Regions from separate parts of the Bradyrhizobium sp. 191 genome, predicted to be linked through region 3. Evidence: predicted binding sites of a transcription regulator. Region 3 holds the regulator's gene; each other region holds the start of a gene.
The links. The regulator PhoB, encoded in region 3, activates phosphate uptake and scavenging genes when phosphate is short. The targets are predictions, from matches to a motif close to TGTCATNNANCTGTCAT.
Positions count from the first base shown of each region.

Region 1 (3,272 bases), 190 kb from region 3:
GCCGAAGCGGATCTCGCCCGCGAAGGGATGGTTGCGGCCATAGCCGCGCTGGGTGGAATAGCCCATCGCCAGCAGGAAGCCTTCGTCGCCGCGCGCCAGATTTTGCAGGCGCAGGTCGCGATCCGCCGGGAAGTTCAGCGGCTCGCGGGTGAGATCGCCGACCGGCACGCCGTCCTCGGCTTGGGGCGAGGATTCGATCAGCCCGTCGCGTCCGAGAATGTCAGTCACGCGCGGCGTTGGCGCGGTGGGCGCTTCGGCCGTCGCCGGGGCGTCGGGAACGAAGCCTTCGGCGAGCGATGGATCGAGCAGGCGATGGGTATAGTCGAAGGTCGGCCCGAGGATCTGACCGCCGGGAATGTCCTTGAAGGTCGAGGACACCCGCCGCTGCACCCGCATGGCGCCGGTGTCGACCGGCTCGCTGGCGCCGAAGCGCGGCAGCGTAGCGCGGAAAGCGCGGACCAGGAAGATCGCCTCGATCAGGTCGCCGCGCGCCTGCTTGATCGCCAGCGCCGCGAGCTCGCGATCGTAGAGCGAGCCTTCGCTCATGACGCGGTCGACGGCGAGGCCGAGCTGCTCCGAGATCTGGTCGAGCGTGACCTCCGGAACGTCCTGGTCACCGCGCCGCTTGTGCGCGAGCAGGCGATGGGCGTTCTCGATGGCGCGTTCGCCGCCCTTGACTGCAACATACATGCTTCAGCTTCCTTTGCTCACGACACGCGTTGTGCGCGGGATCGCAACCACGGCGTCATCGGCGACCAGCACCACGTCGATGCCGCGCGGAAACAGCGCCTCGTTGATCCGAAGGCGTTCGAACAGGTCGAAAGGCTTGATCGACGCCTGCAGCGTCGCGACACCGTCGATGCCGGGGCCGCGCAGCTCGAAGCCGCGCCCGGAGGCCAGGCTGTCGACCTGAATGATCACCGTGGTCGAACGATCCGGGTATTCGCTCGTCCCGAGCGCGAACCGGTCGAGCGGCGGAAGCGCCGTGCCGTCGCTGATCAGCGCGAAGCTCGCGATCGAGCAATCCTGCACCACCGGCGCGCCGGTATGAAATTTCAGCCACTTCACCAGGTCGGAGCTCTCCACCATCCGCGCATCGAGCCAGAGCGGCGTGTCGTGGTCGAACAGCGTGAGCGCGATCGCGGCGGTGCCGCGCATCATCGTATCAGGCGCCCCCGCAATCGGCACGATGCGCTGGACCGAGCCCGGCCGCGCCATGGCGTCCATGACGGAGCGAAAGGTCGATTGCGCCGACAGCACCTTGTCGGCAAAACCCGGCGGCAGTTCCGCAATCGTGGTCATGATCTCAGCCCTCACCGCGCACCATGGTGTAGAAATCAACCTTCGTCGCGGCGGTCTCGGCCGCCGCCTGCTTGCGCCGAATCATAAGCTGCTCTCGCAAGGGCGCGATGACACCCCGCTCCACCGCGCCGCCGTGATCACGGGACTGGACCAGCGCATCGCACAACGCGATCAGCCGCGCCTTGTCACCGTCACGGCCGAGCGTGTAGCCGAATCCGACCTCGCCGCTCGCAAGCCGAACCGCGGCACGCGACACCGTGGCCTCGCCGAGATTGAACGGCGCGCCGTCGCCGCCGACCCGGCCGCGCAGCATGACGAGTCCGCTTTCGGGCGCACGCAGATCCTGATGGGCCGGAAGGGCCAAGTTGCGGAGGCGAGCGGCGATCTCGCCCGCCTCCGCTTGCGCCAGCACCGCCATCGCGGCCCTGCGCTGGGCTTGCTGATTGTTGTGCTGCGTCACCTGGTCCACCGAACTTGCCGCATCGAAGTTGTCTATGATAATAGACAACTTCATACGGATACGCCATGACTGTTTCGTGACAATGATGTGATTTCTGGGGTAGGTTTCCCGCGACATGAGCATGCAGGACACAGCCTCCTCGGGCGTCGCGCTATGGCGCCTCGTTGCCGACGGCATCGAGCGCGGCATCGCCGACGGCCGCTTTGCGGCCGGCGACAAGCTGCCGGGCGAGATGGAGATCGCCGAAACCTACCGCGTCAACCGCCACACCGTGCGGCGCGCACTGGCAGCCCTCGCCGAGCGCGGCCTGGTGCGGGCCGAGCGCGGCAGCGGAACCTATGTCGAGGCGCAGAAGCTCGCCTATCCCTTGCGCTCGCGCACGCGCTTTTCCGAGATCGTCGGTGCGGGCGGCCGCGAACCGCATGGGCGGCTGATCGATGCGACCGACGATATCGCGACGCGCGAGCTCGCGCGGGAGCTGGGACTGAAGACCGGCGCGCCTTTGATGCGGATCGAGGCGATCCGCCTCGCCGACCGCACGCCGATCTGCGTGTCCACCACCTGGCTGTCGGCGGAGCGGTTTCCGGACGCCGGCACCGTGTTCGCGGCGACACACTCGATGACAAAGCTGCTCGCGCATTACGGCGTGCGCGATTATCGCCGCGGCGCGACCCGAATCACGGCCGGCATCGTCGATGCGACCGATGCCTCACGGCTCGATCTGGCGCTGGGCCGGCCGATCCTGGTCGTCGATGCCACCGACAACGATCTCACGGGCAAGCCGCTGCTGACGAAGCACTCGCGCTTCGCGGCGGAACGGGTGGAATTTCTGGTGGACTCGTAGCTCTTCCCTCTCCCTTTGTGGGAGAGGGTGGCTCGCGCGTAGCGGCGAGACGGGTGAGGGGTCTGTCTCCGCAAATGCTCATCTGAGTTTGCTGAGACATACCCCTCATCCGGCGCTTCGCGCCACCTTCTCCCGCAAGGGGAGAAGGGAAGTGGAGTTCGTGGCGGCACCGACGATTAGGCCACAGCCCGCCTGCCAATGATCGCAAAGCGCAGCTTGCCCGAGATGAAATCGATCGCGGCCACCGCAACCAGGATCATCAGGATCAGGAACGAGACCTTCTGCCATTCCAGCACGCGGATCTGCTCGGCGAGCTGGAGGCCGATGCCGCCGGCGCCGACGATGCCGATGATAGTGGCCGAGCGCGTGTTGGATTCGATGTAATAGAGCACCTGGCCGGCGATGACGGGCAGCACCTGCGGCATCAGGCCGAAGCGGATCTCGTGCAGGGCACTGCCGCCGGAGGCGCGGATGCCCTCGACCTGCTTCCGGTCGGCGCCCTCGAACGCCTCCGAGAACAATTTTCCGAAGGCGCCGAAATCCGACACCGCGATGGCGAGCACGCCGGCGAACGGGCCGAGCCCGACCACGTTGATCCACACCAGCGCCCAGATCAGCGTATCGACGCCGCGGATCGAATCCAGGAACCGGCGGACGGGAAAGCGC
Region 1 covers NZ_CP064692.1:5,183,072-5,186,343, reverse strand. The annotation lists gene IVB23_RS24065 (carbon-phosphorus lyase complex subunit PhnI) at 1-690, opposite strand, end outside; gene phnH (phosphonate C-P lyase system protein PhnH) at 694-1,302, opposite strand; gene phnG (phosphonate C-P lyase system protein PhnG) at 1,307-1,771, opposite strand; gene phnF (phosphonate metabolism transcriptional regulator PhnF) at 1,878-2,606, shown strand; gene phnE (phosphonate ABC transporter, permease protein PhnE) at 2,783-3,272, opposite strand, start outside.
Region 1: the regulator PhoB is predicted to act here: its motif matches at 1,828-1,844, upstream of phnF (phosphonate metabolism transcriptional regulator PhnF).

Region 2 (3,272 bases), 400 kb from region 3:
CGCGAATGGGGTCCTCCCTTCCACGAGGAGGACGCGGCCTATTTCGTCGGCATCAACCGCAACAAGCGCTCGATCGGGCTCGACCTCGCCTCCGAGGGCGGCCGCGCGGTGCTGCTCAAGATGCTGGAGACGGCCGACGTCCTGATCGAGAATTTCAAGCCGGGCACGCTGGAGAAATGGGGCATCGGCAACGAGAGCTTGCGCGAAAAATTCCCGCGGCTCGTGCATTGCCGGATCTGCGGCTTCGGCGCCGACGGTCCGCGCGGCGGCAACCCCGGCTATGACGCCATCATCCAGGCCATGACCGGCATGATCGCGGCGACCGGCTCGCCCGAGAGCGGGCCGATGCGGATCGGCGTGCCGCTGGTCGACATCACCACCGGACTTTATGCGGCGATCGGCATCCTGATGGCGCTGTCGGAGCGGCAGCGCTCCGGCAAGGGCCAGTTCCTGGAGACGACGCTGTACGAGACCGGCCTTGCCATCATGCATCCGCACACCGCGAATTATTTCATGCATGGCAAGCCGCCGAGCCTCACCGGCAACGAGCATCCGAACCTCGTGCCCTACGCGATCTTCCCGACCAAGACCGACAACATCTTCATCGGCGTCGGCAATGACGGCACCTTCCGCAAGCTGGCCAAGGAGATCGGCAAGCCCGAGCTCGGCACCGATCCGCGCTTTGCCCGCAACAAGGACCGCATCGCCAATCGCGAGGCCCTGCGCGCCGAGCTCGCCGCGGTGTTCAGCCAGCACGAGGCCGAGCCGCTGTGCAATCGCCTGCTCGCGGCAGGCCTGCCCGCTGGCCCCGTGCAGAAGATCGACCAGGCGTTGACCAACCCGCACACGATCGCACGCGGCGATATTATCGAGAAGGATTGGTACAAGGGCGTGGCCTCGCCGATCCGGCTCGATCGCTCAAAGCCGAGCCTGCGCCGCCTGCCGCCGAAATTCAGCCAGCACGCGGCGGAGGTGCTCGGCGAGTTCGGCTACTCCAAGGCCGAGATCGACGCGATGGTCGAGAAGGGCACGGTCTGCGGCCCCGAGCGCAAGCGCTGAGTGGCGCGATCAAATAAGATCGCGAGCGTCGCCGGAGGTGCGCTCCCTCCCCCGCTTGCGGGGGAGGGCTGGGGAGAGGGTGTCTCCGCGAAGGGACAATCCCCCAGAGGATAAAGCCCTCACCCGGCGCGCGGGACGATGCTTCGCATCGCCCGGAGCGCGCCGACCTCTCCCGCAAAGCGGGAGAGGTTTGGAGCCTGCGGCTGGTTGCCGACCTCACATCAACCGATGCCGCACTGCGGCGCGACCCACACGCGTGCAGCGCGAACGGCTGCGGCTGTCCGCGCACGGCTTCGCCAATTTGACGGCTTCCCTTTTCCAGCGCTTGCCGCTTTCGTTTCGGCCGCTTACACAGTCATGTGAACGTCATATGGTGCTGCTAGCGCAAGCGCTTCTTTAGTGACGGGCAAGGGAGGATTCTTGATGGCTCTTCGACATTTTGGTGCGGCTGCCGCATTTGCACTCACGGTCGGCTTGTCGGCTTCGCCGGCGCTGGCTGTGACCGAAATCCAGTGGTGGCACGCGATGACCGGCGCCAACAACGACGTCATCGTCAAGCTCGCCAACGACTTCAACGCTGCGCAGAGCGACTACAAGGTGATTCCGACCTACAAGGGCAACTACGCCGATACGATGAACGCCGGCATCGCGGCGTTCCGCGCCGGCAACGCGCCGCACATCATGCAAGTGTTCGAGGTCGGCACCGCCACCATGATGGCCGCGACCGGCGCCGTGAAGCCGGTCTACAAGCTGATGGCCGAGACCGGCGAGAAGTTCGATCCGAAGGCCTATCTGCCCGCGATCACCGGCTATTATTCGACCTCGAAGGGCGAGATGCTGTCCTTCCCCTTCAACTCGTCGTCGACCGTGATGTGGGTCAACCTCGACGAGCTGAAGAAGGCGAATGTCGAGATCCCGAAGACCTGGCCTGAGGTGTTCGACGCCGCCAAGAAGCTGAAGGCGGCCGGCCACGCCACCTGCGGCTTCTCCAACTCATGGGTCACCTGGGTCAATCTCGAGCAGCTCTCCGCCTGGCACAACGTGCCGCTGGCGACCAAGGCCAACGGCCTCGACGGCTTCGACACCGTGCTCTCCTTCAACGGACCGCTGCAGGTCAAGCATCTCGAGAATCTGGTCGAGCTCCAGAAGGACAAGACCTACGACTATGCCGGCCGCACCAACACCGGCGAAGGCCGCTTCACCTCGGGCGAATGTCCGCTCTACCTGACCTCGTCGGCGTTCTTCGGCAACGTCAAGGCGCAGGCCAAGTTCGCCTTCACGGCGGTGCCGATGCCTTATTATCCGGACGTCAAGGGCGCGCCGCAGAACTCGATCATCGGCGGCGCCTCGCTCTGGATCATGGGCGGCAAGTCGGCCGACGAGTACAAGGGCGTGGCGAAGTTCCTGACCTTCCTCTCCGATACGGATCGTCAGGTCTACATCCACAAGTCCTCGGGCTATCTGCCGATCACCAAGGCCGCGTATGAGAAGGCCAAGGCGGAAGGCTTCTACAAGGACCAGCCCTATCTCGAGACCCCGCTGCTCGAACTCACCAACAAGGAGCCGACCGAGAACTCCCGCGGCCTGCGCCTCGGCAATATGGTGCAGCTCCGCGACGTCTGGGCCGAAGAGATCGAGCAGGCGCTGGCCGGCAAGAAGACCGCCAAGCAGGCGCTGGATGCGGCCGTCGAGCGCGGCAACACCATGCTGCGGCAGTTCGAAAAGACCGCCGTGAAGTAAGGCGACAAGCGGCAGGCCGGTGAAGCCGGCCTGCCGCTGCTGCGGGCATCATGCAAAAGCAAGCCATTTTCCAATCCAAGCTGTTGCCCTACGCGCTGGTTGCGCCGCAGCTCGCGATCGTCCTGATTTTCTTCTACTGGCCGGCCTTGCAGGCGGTGATCCAGTCCTTCCTGCTCCAGGATGCCTTCGGCCTCTCAACCAGCTTCGTCTGGTTCGAGAACTATATCGACCTGTTCAAGGAGCCCGCCTATTTCGAGGCGATCCTGCGCACCTTCTTCTTCTCGTTCGCAATCGCGGTGTCGTCGCTGTCGTTCGCGCTGCTGCTCGCCGTGATGGCGGACAAGCCGCTGCGCGGCTCGATGCTCTACCGCACGCTGCTGATCTGGCCCTATGCGGTGGCGCCGCCGGTCGTCGGCGTGCTCTGGATCTTCATGCTGCATCCCTCGCTCGGCGTGCTCTCGCGCTATCTTCGC
Region 2 covers NZ_CP064692.1:4,595,074-4,598,345, reverse strand. The annotation lists gene IVB23_RS21400 (CaiB/BaiF CoA-transferase family protein) at 1-1,059, shown strand, start outside; gene ugpB (sn-glycerol-3-phosphate ABC transporter substrate-binding protein UgpB) at 1,483-2,799, shown strand; gene ugpA (sn-glycerol-3-phosphate ABC transporter permease UgpA) at 2,850-3,272, shown strand, end outside.
Region 2: the regulator PhoB is predicted to act here: its motif matches at 1,413-1,429, upstream of ugpB (sn-glycerol-3-phosphate ABC transporter substrate-binding protein UgpB).

Region 3 (3,272 bases):
AGCCGCTGCCCGAGGCGCCTGCCAAGGTCACCGCGCGCAACCTCAATTTCTACTACGGTGAGCACCATGCGCTGAAGAACATCAATCTGGCGCTGGGCACCAATCGCGTCACCGCCTTCATCGGCCCGTCCGGCTGCGGCAAGTCGACCCTGCTGCGCATCTTCAACCGGATGTACGACCTCTACCCGGGCCAGCGCGCCACAGGCCAGCTGTTGCTCGACCACACCAACATGCTCGACCCCAAGCTCGACCTCAATCTGCTGCGCGCCCGGGTCGGCATGGTGTTCCAGAAGCCGACCCCGTTCCCGATGACGATCTACGAGAACATCGCCTTCGGCATCCGCCTCTACGAGAAGATCTCGAAGTCCGAGATGGACGATCGCGTGGAGAAGGCGCTGCGCGGCGGCGCGCTGTGGAACGAGGTCAAGGACAAGCTCAACGCCTCCGGCCTGTCGCTCTCCGGCGGCCAGCAGCAGCGCCTCTGCATTGCCCGCACCGTCGCGGTGCGACCCGAGGTGATCCTGTTCGACGAGCCGTGCTCGGCGCTCGACCCGATCTCGACCGCCAAGGTCGAGGAGCTGATCCAGGAATTGTCCGAGAACTACACGATCGCGATCGTCACGCACAACATGCAGCAGGCGGCGCGCGTCTCCGACAAGACCGCCTTCATGTATCTCGGCGAGTTGATCGAGTTCGACGACACCAGCAAGATCTTCACGTCGCCGAGCGACCGGCGCACGCAGGATTACATCACCGGCCGGTTCGGCTGAGGAGACGGAACATGGGTTCTGAACATACCGCAAAGGCTTTCGATACCGACCTCCAGGAACTCACGCGCCTGGTCGCCGAGATGGGCGGCATCGCCGAGCGCATGATCGTCGATTCCGTCGACGCGCTGATCCGCCGCGACGTCGCGCTCGGTCAGCGCGTCGTCGCCACCGACGCCGAACTCGACACGCTGCAGAAACGCATCGAGGAGCGCGCCGTGCTCACCATCGCCCGCCGCCAGCCGATGGCCGTCGATCTGCGCGAGATCGTCGGCGCCATGCGCGTCGCGACCGATCTCGAGCGCATCGGCGACCTCGCCAAGAACATGGGCAAGCGCGTCGCGGCGCTGGAGACGGATTTTCATCCGCTGAAACTGTTCCGCGGCCTGGAACACATGACCGACCTCGTGCAGCAGCAGGTCAAGTCGGTGCTGGACGCCTATGCCGCGCACGATCTGCCGGCAGCAATGGCGGTGTGGAAGGGCGACGAGGAAGTCGATGCCATCTGCACCTCGCTGTTCCGCGAACTCCTCACCTACATGATGGAGGATCCGCGCAACATCTCGTTCTGCATCCATTTGATGTTCTGTGCCAAGAACATCGAGCGGATCGGCGACCACGCCACCAACATCGCCGAGACCGTGTTCTACATGATCGAGGGCCAGGCGATCACCGACAAGCGGCCGAAGGGCGACATGACGACCTTCGCCACGACGGTGCCGAATACCTAAGCGGCGCCGAATACCCAAGGAGCGACGACAACATGGGCGCACGCATTATGGTGGTTGAGGACGAGGAAGCTCTCACCGAGCTTCTTCGCTACAACCTCGAAGGCGACGGCTATGACGTTGAGACGGTGATGCGCGGCGATGATGCCGACACCCGCCTCAAGGAGCACATTCCCGATCTGATCGTGCTCGACTGGATGCTGCCGGGCCTGTCGGGCATCGAGCTGTGCCGGCGGCTGCGCACCCGTCCCGAAACCAAGCAGCTGCCGATCATCATGCTCACCGCGCGCGGCGAGGAGAGCGAGCGGGTGCGGGGACTTGCGACCGGTGCCGACGACTACATCGTCAAGCCGTTCTCGGTACCGGAGCTGCTGGCCCGCGTGAAGGGCCTGCTCAGGCGCGCCAGCCCCGAGCGGCTCGCCACCGTGCTCGCCTATGGCGACATCGAGCTCGACCGCGACAAGCGCCGCGTGGCGCGCTCGGGCCGGCCGATCGATCTCGGCCCGACCGAATATCGTCTGCTGGAGTTCTTTCTAGAGCATCCCGGCCGCGTGTTCTCGCGCGAGCAGCTGCTCGACAGCGTCTGGGGCCGTGACATCTACATCGACGAGCGCACTGTCGACGTCCACATCGGCCGCCTGCGCAAGCTGCTCAATCTCGGCCGCGAGCAGGATCCGATCCGCACCGTCCGCGGCGCCGGCTATGCGCTGGACGATCGGTTCGCGAAGGCGGAGCAGACGTAAGGTTTGCAGGCGCTGGTTTAGCGAGCTATCGCCACACGTTCAGTGTCGTCCCGGACAAGCGAAAGCGCAGATCCGGGATCCATAACCACAGCGCGCGATTGTCTTGCGAAAGGGTAACTCCGAGTCCCCGTAACCACATCTTGCGGTGGCTATGGGTCCCGGATCTGCGTGCGCTTGTGGCGCGCTTGTCCGGGACGACATCGGATGTGTTGAGGCACCGTCGTGCGACGGCTGCCGACTTTGCAGTCAGCCAACTAAATCCGCAAACTCACCGCGTGGGCTTCGCCGGTGCGCGCCGGCGATCCGCCGCCGGCTGATACGCCACGCGCGAATGCTGGGCGCAGTAGGGCAGGCCGGAGAGCGCCTTGCCGCCGCAGAAGAAGAAATCCGGGCTCGAGGGATCGCCGACCGGCCAGTGGCAGGTCGCCTCGTTCAGCTCCAGCAGCGACAGCCGCTGGCTCATCGGCACCACATTGTCGTAGGTGACGGGTTCGGCCTCCACCTCGACCTCGAAGGCCTGCGCCAGCGCGGTGTTGCCGCGGGCAACGGGGCGGGTCACCCGCATCATGTGCTGCGCGGGGCGCGCCTTGCGCGGCCGGGGCGCTGCCGACGAAGGGCTCTTGGCGCGGCCGGACAAGCCGAGCCGGTGCACCTTGCCGATCACGGCATTGCGGGTCACATTGCCGAGCTCCGCCGCGATCTGGCTGGCCGAAAGTCCGGCCTCCCAGAGCTTTTTCAGCTGCTCGACGCGATCATCGGACCAGGTCAAAACCGTCATTGCACCCTTTCCCTCGCTGCGCGCCTGCCATCCTGGGGCCTTCGCAGCGATTGCCTAAGCCTTGAAAAACCCGTGCCGCCAGAATCCCTTAAGGCTCGCCGGGCGCGCTCAAGACGCCCGAACGTTTACGCCGGTACATGAGGACTTAAGGGATCAGAACTGCTGCACGAGATGTCGTATCTGACAGTCCAAACGCTACAATATGGCGTGACTCCCGCGCAAGAGTCCGCCGACTCGCGTCCACATGTTCCGTGGT
Region 3 covers NZ_CP064692.1:4,992,552-4,995,823, forward strand. The annotation lists gene pstB (phosphate ABC transporter ATP-binding protein PstB) at 1-770, shown strand, start outside; gene phoU (phosphate signaling complex protein PhoU) at 782-1,498, shown strand; gene phoB (phosphate regulon transcriptional regulator PhoB) at 1,531-2,238, shown strand; gene IVB23_RS23125 (GcrA family cell cycle regulator) at 2,507-3,016, opposite strand.